Regions from separate parts of the Caldisalinibacter kiritimatiensis genome, predicted to be linked through region 3. Evidence: a T-box and tRNA genes for the amino acid it is inferred to sense, from the RefSeq annotation. Region 3 holds a T-box; the other regions hold tRNA genes.
What was found. The T-box of region 3 lies ahead of leuS (leucine--tRNA ligase). A T-box ahead of a tRNA ligase gene usually reads a tRNA of that ligase, here a tRNA-Leu.
Positions count from the first base shown of each region.

Region 1: it has a tRNA-Leu gene. The T-box ahead of leuS (leucine--tRNA ligase) is inferred to sense a tRNA for this amino acid. The anticodon was not compared.
Region 2: it has a tRNA-Leu gene. The T-box ahead of leuS (leucine--tRNA ligase) is inferred to sense a tRNA for this amino acid. The anticodon was not compared.
Region 4: it has a tRNA-Leu gene. The T-box ahead of leuS (leucine--tRNA ligase) is inferred to sense a tRNA for this amino acid. The anticodon was not compared.

Region 1 covers NZ_ARZA01000262.1:8,424-11,644, reverse strand. The annotation lists gene tig (trigger factor) at 1-649, opposite strand, end outside; tRNA gene L21TH_RS11810 (tRNA-Leu) at 1,328-1,411, opposite strand; gene L21TH_RS11805 (lytic transglycosylase domain-containing protein) at 1,700-2,458, shown strand; gene L21TH_RS11800 (DUF2383 domain-containing protein) at 2,483-2,923, opposite strand; gene L21TH_RS11795 (hypothetical protein) at 2,993-3,221, opposite strand, start outside.
Region 2 covers NZ_ARZA01000236.1:45,618-48,838, reverse strand. The annotation lists gene L21TH_RS10740 (peptide ABC transporter substrate-binding protein) at 1-1,536, shown strand, start outside; tRNA gene L21TH_RS10735 (tRNA-Leu) at 1,590-1,675, shown strand; gene L21TH_RS14360 (hypothetical protein) at 1,968-2,120, shown strand; gene dinB (DNA polymerase IV) at 2,440-3,221, shown strand, end outside.
Region 3 covers NZ_ARZA01000070.1:5,779-8,999, forward strand. The annotation lists gene leuS (leucine--tRNA ligase) at 1-1,500, opposite strand, end outside; T-box leader at 1,600-1,814, opposite strand; gene L21TH_RS03515 (PPC domain-containing DNA-binding protein) at 1,934-2,356, opposite strand; gene L21TH_RS03520 (MATE family efflux transporter) at 2,374-3,221, opposite strand, start outside.
Region 4 covers NZ_ARZA01000236.1:57,495-60,715, reverse strand. The annotation lists gene L21TH_RS10795 (aminopeptidase) at 1-432, shown strand, start outside; gene L21TH_RS10790 (selenium metabolism-associated LysR family transcriptional regulator) at 462-1,412, opposite strand; tRNA gene L21TH_RS10785 (tRNA-Leu) at 1,500-1,586, opposite strand; gene L21TH_RS10780 (metal-dependent hydrolase) at 1,776-2,735, shown strand; gene L21TH_RS13850 (L,D-transpeptidase) at 2,848-3,221, shown strand, end outside.

The DNA of each region.
Region 1 (3,221 bases), on a different contig from region 3:
CATTAACTTCTACTTCGTCACCTTTATTTTTCCCTACTAACTGGTCTTCAAATCCAGGGATAAATCTTCCTGAACCTATTTCTAAAGTTTGGTTCTCAGCAGTTCCTCCTTCAAATTGTTCTCCATCAGCAAATCCTTTATAGTCTATAGTTAAAATGTCTCCTTCTTTTACTGCTCTATCTTGTACTTCAACTAATCTAGCATTTCTTTCTTGCATTCTTTTAATCTCTTCTTCTACATCTTCCTCAGTAACATTATACTCTACTTTTTCAACTTCTATTCCTTTATAGTCTCCTAATTTAACTTCTGGCTTAACAGTAACCTCAACTGTAAATACTACTGGTTTATTATCTTCTAATTCTTTGATATCAATAGAAGGTCTGTCAATTGGCTCAAGTTCATTTTCTTCAATTGCTTTATCATATGCTTCAGGTAATACTATATTGATTGCATCTTCATAAAATATACCTTTACCATATCTAGACTCAATAATCTTTCTTGGAGCTTTTCCTTTTCTGAATCCTGGTATATTAAATCTCTTTCTGTTTTTTAGATATGACTTTTGTACAGCCTCTTCAAATTTTTCTACATCTACCTCAATTTCTAAAGTAACTTTAGTATTTTCTTTGCTTATAACTTGTGATTTCATATCTTTTTTCCTCCTTATCTTATTTCTTTTAAATTTGAGATTTTGGTTAATCTATATAAGTTCACCTCATATTAAGTCAATGGTAAATATTTATTGCAAAGCAGACTATATGTAATATAACAGAAAGCATTTAACAATACTTTGTTAGTTAGTAGTTTTAACTGAATTATTGGTTCCTAGCTCTTAGTTCTTAGAAAAAATCTTTTTATACTTAATGTCCTAAAGAACTTATAAATAGACTTATAAAAAAACGCCCAGAATAACTAATTATCAACTTTTTTCAATCAATTCTTTAATAACAGCTGATAAACAATTTAGTTTTACTTCTTACATTTTCTATTTTATTTTTCATTTATTACTACATTTTTCTACATCCCCGTCCAATTAACCATTATATTATACCATAAATAATTCTAATATCCAACATTGATATTAACTATAATAGAACTGTTTTATGCACTACCTAATTTACCACCAGAAAACTATAATATTCATTTATTATTCCAATCTATTTACTTTTATAATATAACAAAGTCGACTTCGTCGATTTTGTTAGTTAGTGGTTAGTAGCAAGTAGTTAGTAGCTTTAAAATTATATTTTATTCACAAATTTAATTTAATTATGATTTTCTATGTGTGTGTAAAAAAAAAAACAATGGTTGAACCATTGTTTTTTACTGGTGCGGGTGGAGGGACTCGAACCCCCACGCCAAAGGCACTAGATCCTAAGTCTAGCGCGTCTGCCAATTCCGCCACACCCGCATATTCACTTGTTCGAAATATTATCGACAACTACTATTATAAAATCTTTTTATAATAGTGTCAAGATATTTTTTTTGATTTTTTCTTGGCATTTGATGTAAAATATGTATAACATAGAATTTTCTTGTCAATAAATGATAATAAATTCAGCTTTTCGCTTTTCGCCATTAGATATTGACTAAATTACGTGAAAGGAAACGTAAGTAAACGTGCTAAAAGACGTGTTAGTTGTTAGTGGCTAAGAGCCAAGAACTTAGAACTAACAGCTTATAAATAGAGGTGAAATTCATGGATGTAATTTTAAAATTCAAAATATTTATAATTTTTGTTTTAATCGCTGCGTTAATTATTGTATCTATACTTTTTTATATTATAGTGGACATGCATATGATTAGTAAGGAAACTTCTAAACTAGCTAGTGATAACATTAACTTAATAGATTATAATTATAATTCAATAACTGAAACTATAAATAATATAAAAAATATAAACAAATATATAAATGACCCATTATTGCCTAATAAAATTTCCCAAGTAAATAAATTAAAAAAGTATATTGATATTAATAATAAAGAAGATTTAGAAAAAGTATCAGAAATAGTAAATTCCACTCCTTTAGATTTAATAACTTCAAGTATAATTGTAAGCTATTGCAATAAACTAGACATTCCCCTCTCTCTTATGTTAGCTCTTATTGAGCATGAAAGCAATTTCAAACAATATGAAGTAGGTAAAAACTTCGATAGAGGTTACTGTCAATTAATACCCGAAACAGAAAAGTGGTTAGCTCAAAACTATGGTTATATATTAGATTTAAAATATGACAAAAACAATATATATAATCCAGAATATAATATAGGATTAGGTGCAATATACCTTTATATCCTGAAAAACGCTTACGGTGATAACTATCATAAAATACTCTCCGAATACAATAGGGGAGTTTACAATTTAAAAAAATATTATGATAAACACGGTACATATGTAACTTCATATTCCCGGTCAATATTAACAAAAGAAAGAAGGTATCAGCACATAAACGAATAACGGCCTACTAAGGGCCGTTCATTTTTAATATTCTTCCATTAATTTTCTCATTCTATCTAAATGTTTACGGTCTTCAGATAAAATCTCTCCTACTAGCTCTCGGGACTCAGAATCTAAATCTCCTCTGACTACTTCCTCTGCCATTTTTATACCTTTACCTTCTCCTTCATAGGCTTTCCTTAGAATGTGAGGTGCATCATCACGAACAGAAAGATCCATTTTTAGCATAGTATCTGCCATAGCTCCTTTAAATCCTGTTTTCTCCCTTGGCATGTCATCATAATTTTGAATTCGCTCTGCTAGTAATGCTGCGTGTCTTCTGTGATCTTGTTGAATATTTTGAAATTCATTTTTTAACCTTGGGTCATCTATATGGTTTATAAAAATGTTGTACCCTTCTATTGCCATATATTCTCCTTGAAGTAAATTATTAAGAGAATCTAGAATTTTTTCTTTTTCACCCATTACTTACTCTTCATCTCCTCTATACACATTTTCATTACATTCTTAGTATTTCCTTCAGTATATTTATTATTAGTTATCCTTTTTCATTATATTAAACTGGGTGAAATAATCCTTATTTTTTATTTTTAAATAAACCTTGCTATAATCTATCTCAAAATTCATTATAGATGACTTTAAATCTATGTTTCTTAATAAATGAATAGTGCAAATATTATTTTCATTCGTTTTGCAAAACCTCACTATTATGTTTTTTACTACTGGTAACTGAAATCTGGAAACTAAATATTCTGGCAAATCC
Region 2 (3,221 bases), on a different contig from region 3:
GAAGGATTATTTGAATTTGACCAAAATCTTAATATAAAGAACGTATTAGCAGAGAATTACAGTATAGAAGATGAAGGACAGGTTATTAATATAAAACTTAGACAAGATGTATCATGGCATGATGGAGAAAAATTTACAGCAGAAGATGTAAAGTTCACTTTAGATACTATAAAGTATGGAGCCCAAAATTCTGTTTATAGAGAAATGATGTCTAGTATATTTAAACCAGGAAAGCCTGGTGACTTAGAACATATTTTGAATGTTGAAATCATAGATGAATATAATTTAAAAATTATATTTGATAGAAGTTATAGTAATGCATTAGAGAGTCTTGTTTTACCTATATTGCCGAGACATCAGTTTGTAGAAGATGGAATAAATATAAAAGAAGCTTATGAAAGTGCTCTTGAATTAGATAATTTTAAGCCTGTAGGAACAGGCCCTTATAAATTTGAAACATATAACAAGTTAAAATCAGTTACTTTAGTAGTAAATGAAAATTGGTGGAAAGGAAAACCGTATATAAGTAGAATTATAGGTAAAGTTTTAGCAGATGATAGATTGGCTTTAACGGCTCTTAAAGCAGGAGAGATAGATTTAGCAGTATCAGTAGGTGTAGATTGGGAGAAATATGCACAAAATAATAAAGTGAAAGTTTTTGAGTATCCTACTCAAAGATACGAATTTTTAGGATTTAATTTTAGTAAGGAGATATTTACTGGTGAAAAAGGTAAAGTATTAAGAGAAGTGATTGCCTATGGAACAGATAAAGACGAGATTATAGATAAAGTATATTTAGACCATGCTATTAAGACAGATTTACCTATACCTCCTTTTTCATGGCTTGTTGATGAAAACTTAAATAAATTTGATTTCAATGTTAATAAAGCTAGAGATATATTAGAGGAAGCAGGATGGTCTGATATAGATGAAGATGGTATATATGAAGATGTAAATGGAAAAGAACTAACTTTAAACTTATTAACTAATTCTTACAATAGATTAAGAAAAGCAACAGCAGATATGATTGCTGATAATTTAACTGAGGTTGGAATTAAAGTTATCAAAGATTATGATTCTAGTAATAAAGAAAATTTAACTCAAGATATGATTAATACTCAATGGGAAAATGTACAAACCAAAATAGCTAATGGAGATTTTGATATAGTATTAACTGGGTGGAATCTATCTTATATTCCTGATTTATCTTTTGCTTTTCATTCATCTCAAATTGAATATGGAACAAATTTTATTAAATATAATAATGAGCTGATGGATAAAAAATTAATCGAAGCTTTTAAAGCACCTTCACGAAATGAGAAAAAGTCAGTATATAAAGAGATTCAATCAATTTTATTAGAAGATTTACCTTATATAAGTTTGTTTTTTCAAGAATCGGCAATTCTTGTAAATGATAAAATTCACGGAGAAATACAACCTAAGTCATTTAATATTTACTATAACATAGAAGAATGGTTTATTCCTGAAATATATCAAGAAGATAACAAAAAAGATAACAATGAAGATAAGCAATAAAGCTGCTTGACATAATAAATAAAAAGCGTTATACTATTTGGGCGACCAAAATTGCCGTGGTGGTGGAATTGGCAGACACGTAGTGTTGAGGGCGCTATGGGTTAGTCCCGTGCGGGTTCGAGTCCCGCCCACGGCACCATACATAATATTACAAATTAACTGTCCGTAAAGGGCAGTTTTTTTATTGCGTAAAAAGTGATGAAAGAATTGGTGAGTGAAATAGCATACAATAAAACATAAATAATTTACTTATAGGAGCCATTAACAAATGAATTGAAGAAGAGGAAGTTGTTTTTGTATAAAAAAATGAGTAATAACATAAACTTTATATGAAAAATAAAGTATATTAGTTTTCATTATAAACAATTAGTAAGAGTTTATATATAAGAAGTATTTAAAAATAAGCTGCTTAATCCAAGGAGGTGCTTATAATGAAAAAGGGTATGTTTTGGTTAGTTCTAGCACTAGTTTTAGTTCTTGGGCTTATGACTGTATTCATAGATAGTTCTACTGTGAAAACTATGAGAAAAAATGATAATAATCAAATACCAAAGTTAAGTGATTCATTACAAAGTATCCTTTAACTTAGTTTAATATGTAAAAGTTTTCTCACTTTAAACTAATTAATGATACTTATGTACATTAAGAAGGTGATAAAGTTCTTAGAGAAGTGGTACAGTAGATAAAAAGAAATTCACCTAGTAGACTCTTATCTTATGCAGATAGAGCTATGTATTCTGGAGCAAAACAACAAGGTAGAAACAGAATTTGTATGTATATGAACTAATTATAGAGCTTTTTAGCGACGTTTATCGTCGCTTTTGTTGTTTATATAGAAAATGGTTACAGTGATTAGTACTTCATTTTATGTTATAATTAATATATATAATAGGGTGTGATTTTATGGCTAATAAAGCAATAATACATGTAGATATGGATGCCTTTTATGCATCAATAGAACAAAGAGATAATCCAAAGTTAAGGAATAAGCCTATAGCTGTAGGAGGAAATCCTAATTCAAGAGGGGTTGTGTCTACGGCATCATATGAAGCAAGGAAATATGGAGTAAAGTCTGCAATGTCATGTAAGAAAGCGAAAATATTATGCCCTGAATTAATTATAGTACCAGTAAATAAGGAAAAATATAAGAGAGTTTCAAAGAAGCTACACAAAATTTTTAGGAAATTTAGTGACAAAATCGAACCAATTTCACTAGATGAAGCCTTTATAGATGTTACAGGTTCAAATCCTATAATAGTAGCAAAAGAAATAAAGAAAGAAATTAAGCAAAAACTAAGATTAACTGCATCTGTTGGTATATCAAATAATAAGTTTCTGGCAAAATTAGCTTCAGATATGGAAAAACCTGATGGTTTTACAGTTATTAATAAAAACGATGTAGAGAAGATTTTAGACCCTTTGCCAGTTAGAAAGCTTTGGGGTGTGGGACCAAAAACAGAAGAGCAGCTAAATAAACTAGGTATATATAAAATCAAAGATTTAAAGAATTATGATAAAAATATTTTGATTGAGAAGTTTGGTAAGAAAGGTATAGAATTGATTGAGTTTTCTAAAGGCATTGACAATAGGCCTGTAGAGTGGAGGGTTAAGAGCCAATCTATAGGAGAAGAAAATACATTTTCAAAAGATGTATCAGATATTAATATACTACGGAAAGCAGTAAA
Region 3 (3,221 bases):
ACCTGCCCACTGTGGCATAGTATCAGTTTCTCTTCTACCTTTACCACCACATTTAGGACAAGTTGTTTCTACCCATTCAGTTATGTTGGCAAGTGGTGATTCTCCTGTTTCTGTTGGCTCATAGCTTTCAACATCTGGCAATTCTACTGGTAATTCTTCCTCTGGTACTGGTACCCAACCACATTTTTCACAGTAAATTAAAGGTATAGGTTCTCCCCAGTATCTTTGACGTGAGAATACCCAATCTCTTAGTTTATAGTTTACTTTTCTCTTTCCTATTCCCTTTTCTTCTAACCAGTCACTAATCTTTTCTTTAGCTTCTTTTACTCTCATTCCATTTATGAAGTCTGAGTTAACTATTACACCGTCTCCTGTATCAGTGTATGCCTCCTCTTCTACATTTCCTCCTGATACAACTTCAATAATAGGTAAGCCAAACTTTTTAGCAAACTCCCAGTCCCTAGTATCATGTCCAGGTACAGCCATAATTGCACCTGTTCCGTAAGTCATTAATACATAGTCTGATATCCATACAGGGATTTCCTTACCATTAGCAGGGTTAATAGCTTTGATTCCCTTTATTTCTACTCCTGTTTTCTCTTTTACTAACTCAGTTCTTTCAAAGTCAGATTTCTTATTAGCCATTTCTCTATATTCTTCTATTTCATCAATATTAGTTATCTTATCCTTTAATTTGTTGATTAATGGATGTTCTGGAGCTATTACCATATAAGTTACTCCAAATAACGTATCAGGACGAGTAGTGAATACCTTTAGTGCTTCGTCTTCGCCATTAATCTTGAAGTCAATTTCCATACCCTCTGAACGACCAATCCAATTCTTTTGCTGAATTTTAACTCTGTCTATATAATCTACTAAATCTAAATCCTTTATTAACTTCTCTGCATATTCTGTAATCTTTAACATCCATTGATTCTTTTTCTTTTTAACAACTTCTCCACCACAACGTTCACATTTACCATTAACAACTTCTTCGTTGGCAAGTCCTACTTTACAATCTGTACACCAGTTTATAGGGAATTCCTTTTTATATGCTAATCCCTTTTCAAATAATTTTAAGAATATCCATTGTGTCCACTTATAATATGATGGGTCAGTTGTATTTACTTCCCTTGACCAGTCAAATGAGATACCTAAAGATTTCAATTGAGACTTAAATCTCGCAATATTTCTCTCAGTAACTACTGCAGGATGTATTTTATTTTTAATAGCATAGTTTTCTGTAGGAAGACCAAATGCGTCCCAACCAATTGGATATAAAACATTATATCCTTCAAATCTTCTTTTACGTGCAACTATATCTAATGCTGTATAAGGTCTTGGATGTCCAACGTGTAGTCCCTTTCCTGAAGGATACGGGAATTCTATTAATGGATAGAATTTAGGTTTTGATTTGTCATCGCTAGCATAAAATGTACCATTTTCGTCCCATGTCTGTTGCCATTTCTGTTCTATTTCCTTGTAATTGTACTCTTTCATTAGTTTACCTCCTTTTATTTGGTTCTTAGGCTACAGTTCTTAGCTCTTAGCCTACAAATTACAATTAACTCTTTTATAAAAATAAAAAAACCTCCGTCATTTAGAGACGAAAGGTTTCGCGGTACCACTCTAATTGGCAATAGAATACACTTATTACCCACTCGACAAGATAACGGATTGTACCGGTTAAGGCTACTAATATTTCACCTTAACAGCTCTGGGACGAGTTCGGTTAATAATTGTACTACCTCGCACCAACCGGTAGCTCTCTGAAAGCAATCATTTAACCTACTACTTCCCTTCTTCGCGTTTATATTCTATTATTGTATAAGCTTTGGGATATTATAACAAATTATTCAAGCTAAATCAAATATTTTTATCTTTTTCAATTATTAATTATACATATACTTATATAATACTACAACCCAGTATTTTAATCTAGTTTAAAAACATTTAATCCTGATTCTTCATCATATATTCTATCAGCTTCACCTGCTAACACATCAACAAACATCTCACATGTTCCACTGATAACTGCTGAATTTAAGTGTCCTCCAATAGCTGTATTATCTTCCCCTGCTATAGTGATGTGTAAATGTATATAAACTTCACCGTCCATTGTAGAAATATTACCATTAAGTCCTGTTATCTCATAGTCACCTTCATACTCCTTAGAATAATACTTTTTCTCATCAGACTTAAATAATCCAAGGATAATCTTATCAGCAGCCCCTATAGCTGTAACTGAAGCTAATCTAATATTTTCTTCTTTACAAAACTTTTTCAAACTCTCAACTACTTCTTCACCCTTATCAATTCTCACAACATACTTATTATCAAACTTTTTATAATTCATAATACCCCTCCTATTTTTTATAAATGCCTAACTACATTTCTAACCCATTTCTTTGAAATTATCCTGGGTATACCTATAGAACTTTTAACAACCTCTTCAATAGAAACCAACGCTACCACCAAATAAATAGGTAGCCTCCAGTACAGTGCACCTATAAATGCCAATGGTACTCCTACTCCCCATACACTACCCATTTCAAGAAATAGTGAATATTTTGTATCTCCACCTCCCCTTAAAATACCTACTACTAATACAGTATTGAACATTTTAAAGCTCATAAAAATTGAAATTACTATTAAAGTTCTATATGCATTTTGATACATATGTGGTGATGTATTAAATAATCGCAATATAAAAGGTGATAATAAAAAGAGACTTAATCCTAGTATAACACCTACCGCTGGAGCCAGTATGGAATACTTTTTAGCATACTGTATAGCCTTTTCTTCATTTTCTGCACCTATCTCGTTGCCTATCATTACAGCACATGCATTACCAAGCCCCATAGATACAACCATAAACATGTTTTGTATTGTATTTGCAATCTGTACAGCCGCAAAGGCTTCAGTACCTATTCTTCCATATGCAATAAAATACATAGTAATTCCTAAAGACCAAAAAGCCTCATTTAAAATCACCGGCATAGTAGTTTTAAAGAACCTAATAACAAATTGCTTCGATATATCTATCATTTCATTTATCTTACCTGCTAATACACCTTTATTAATATAAATAGTTCCTGTAAGTAATAATACCTCTAATGTTCTAGATATCAAAGTAGCAATAGCAGCACCCCTAATACCCAACATTGGAAAGCCAAAGTTTCCAAAGATTAATCCATAATTAAGTAATGTATTAGTAGCTA
Region 4 (3,221 bases), on a different contig from region 3:
AGTTATAGTGAACTAAAAACTAAGAGAGCTATGGCTAATTCTAAAGTATTATCAGCAGATGTTATAGCGGCATTTGACCCAAATTATCCAGAGGTATTAGATAAGAGAAATTCTGCATTTATTGGAAAAGGTGTAGCTTTAGTTAAATATACAGGAGTTAAAGGTAAAGCACATAGTAATGATGCTAATGCAGAATACATTGCAGAAGTTAGAAGAATATTTAATGAAAATGAAGTTGTATGGCAAATGGGTGAACTTGGTAAAGTAGACCAAGGCGGCGGTGGAACTATCGCATATATTTTAGCTAATTATGGAATGGAAGTTGTTGACTGTGGAGTACCAGTATTAAGTATGCATGCTCCATATGAATTAGTAAGTAAAGCAGATGTTTATATGACATATAAAGCTTATAAAGCTTTTTATCAAGCGTAAAAAAATTGCGGCTAATTAGCCGCAATTTTTTATATAGAAGAACTTTTATTCTTAATAAATTCAATCATAAATTCCTTAAAGGCTTTAGTTAAAGGAGATAAATGTCTATTGTTGTGGAAAACAAAATAAAAATTCCTTGTAAAAATAAATCCTCTTATATGGTATGGTCTAATAGTCCCTTCTTCTATTTCTTTTTTTACAGCTCTTTCAGAAACTATACTTATACCTATGCCTTTTTCGACAAATCTTTTTATTGTTTCAGTATCTTCTACATAGGCTACTATATTTAATGAGTTTAAAGCTAAGTTATTTTCGTGTAAAACTTTTTCAATAAGGTGCCTTGTTCCAGAACCTTTTTCACGCAAAATAATTTTCTGATTTAATAAAAAATCTTTATCCAATGTTTCATAAGGTTCCCAAGGATAGTTATTATTATTTGGTGTAATTACCACTAAAGAATCTTCTATTAAGTTTATATATTCAAGATGTTTAGAGTTATACTTAGCTCCTACAATACCGAAGTCAGTATTTCCTTGTAATATATTATCAGTTACAGTTTTAGAATCATTATGGGAGACTGTAAACGTAACATCAGGATACTTTTTACTGAATTCTTTTAATAGATGAGGCAAAACATATTGCTTAGGAATAGAGCTTGAGCTGATTTCCAAGTGTCCTTCAATTTTACCTTTATGTACGCCTAAATCAAATTCAGCCATTTCACGCATGTTAATAATATTTACGGCATATTTATAAAGAATTTCACCAGCATCTGTCAAAGTTATCTTCTTACTTAATCTGTTTATAAGAAGAGTACCTAATTCTTTTTCTAAATTTTGAATATGACTAGTAACTGTTGGTTGTGTAAGATAAAGTTTTTCAGCAGCTCTAGAAAAACTTTTAAGTTTAGCGACTTCAACAAAAGTTTCTAGCTGTCTAAAATCCAAGGTCATCACCACTTTCAAATTTTCTATTACCATATTATTGTAAAAATTATTTTTTGTCAATTGGTGATGGATATTTGTAACAAAATAAACCCTAGGTCATTACAACCTAGGGTTCTCAACTGGTGCCGAAGGTGGGACTCGAACCCACACGGTATCGCTACCACCGGATTTTGAGTCCGGCGCGTCTGCCAATTCCACCACTTCGGCATATTCATTTTTAGTGACGAATTATATAATAACATAATCATAACAAAAATGCAACCTACGAAAATTATATGAAAATCATGGTATACAACCATAATCCTAGATAAATTGCAATTAGATACTATAAGCTTTTAGATGCTTTAAATGATATACTAATATATAAGAATATAAATAGGCAGGTGAATTTAATATATGGACCCAATAACGCATGGAGTAATTGGGCTAGGAATATCTGCATTAAGCGGACAACCTATAACTTTTGCTAATCCTATTGTAATAGGAAGTGTTATAGGGGCAATGTCTCCAGACATAGATATTATAGCTAAACATAAAGGAGATTATGCATATCTTAAGCATCATAGAGGCATATCCCATTCTATACCTGGCCTTATAACCTTAGCAGGAGCTATATCTTTATTATTAAATCTAATATTTAAAGATTATAGTTTTACCCATATTTTTATATGGACTTTTCTCGGGTGTTTATCCCACAGTGTATTTGATATGTTGAATTCATACGGAGTTAGGATACTTTTGCCCTTTAATAAAAAGAAGCTTGCAATGAATTTGCTTATGTTATATGACCCATTCATAATAATTCTTAGCTTTGGTTTAGTGGTTTTTAAAGGTGACGTTAAATTAAAGGCAATATTAGCAGCAACATCATTATTGGTATATCTATGTTTTAGACAGGCTATGAAAATAAAGGCCCGTAAGTTATTAAAGAATAAATATAGCAAATACTATAAAATTAAAAAAATAAGTGTATTACCGGGATTAATTAATCCTTTAAAATGGGATTTTATTATTGAAGCAAAACATCATAGCGTAGTTGGAGAAATAAATTATTTAAATAACAAAATTAAAATAAAGAAAAAATTAAGAAAAAAATATACTGATTTAATACGTCATATTAAAAATACAAGATTAGGTCAATACTTTTTAGATTTTACCCCTATTACTCATATAAGAATTATAGAAAGAAGAGATAAAATAACTTTACATCTTATTGATTTAAGATATTTTATAAGAAATGATTTTATGCATCATGCAACTATTATTCTAAATGAAGATTTAAAAGTTATTAAGGAAATATTTCATCCCTATAATTATAACAATAAAATTTTAATAAGTAATGAAGAAGCTTCTTAAAGTCTACCTTTGGTAAACTTTTATGCTTGTCTAATAATATCAAAATTTGCATATATTAGCATCTCTCGAAATATTTATTCTATATACTTACTTTTTTCGAGGGGGCTAGAGAATGAACAGAAAATTCATTATTGTAGTATCAGCTATGCTAATAATATTTTTTTTAGGCAATAATTTAAGTTATGGTGTGAATGTAGAAAATACTAAAGAAATAATTGTTAATATACCAGAAAGAACTTTATACTTATTAGAAAGTGGTGAAATATTAAAAAGTTATCCTGTTGCAGTAGGAAAAAAGAGAACACCCACTCCTGTAGGACGATATAGAGTGCTAAATAAAATAGTAGACCCATATTATGTTAAAGGCGATATACCGGGAGGAAGTATTTATAATCCATTAGGAAGTAGGTGGCTAGGTTTTAAAATACATTATGGGATTCATGGAAACAGTGATCCTAGCTCTATAGGAAAATATATTTCTGGTGG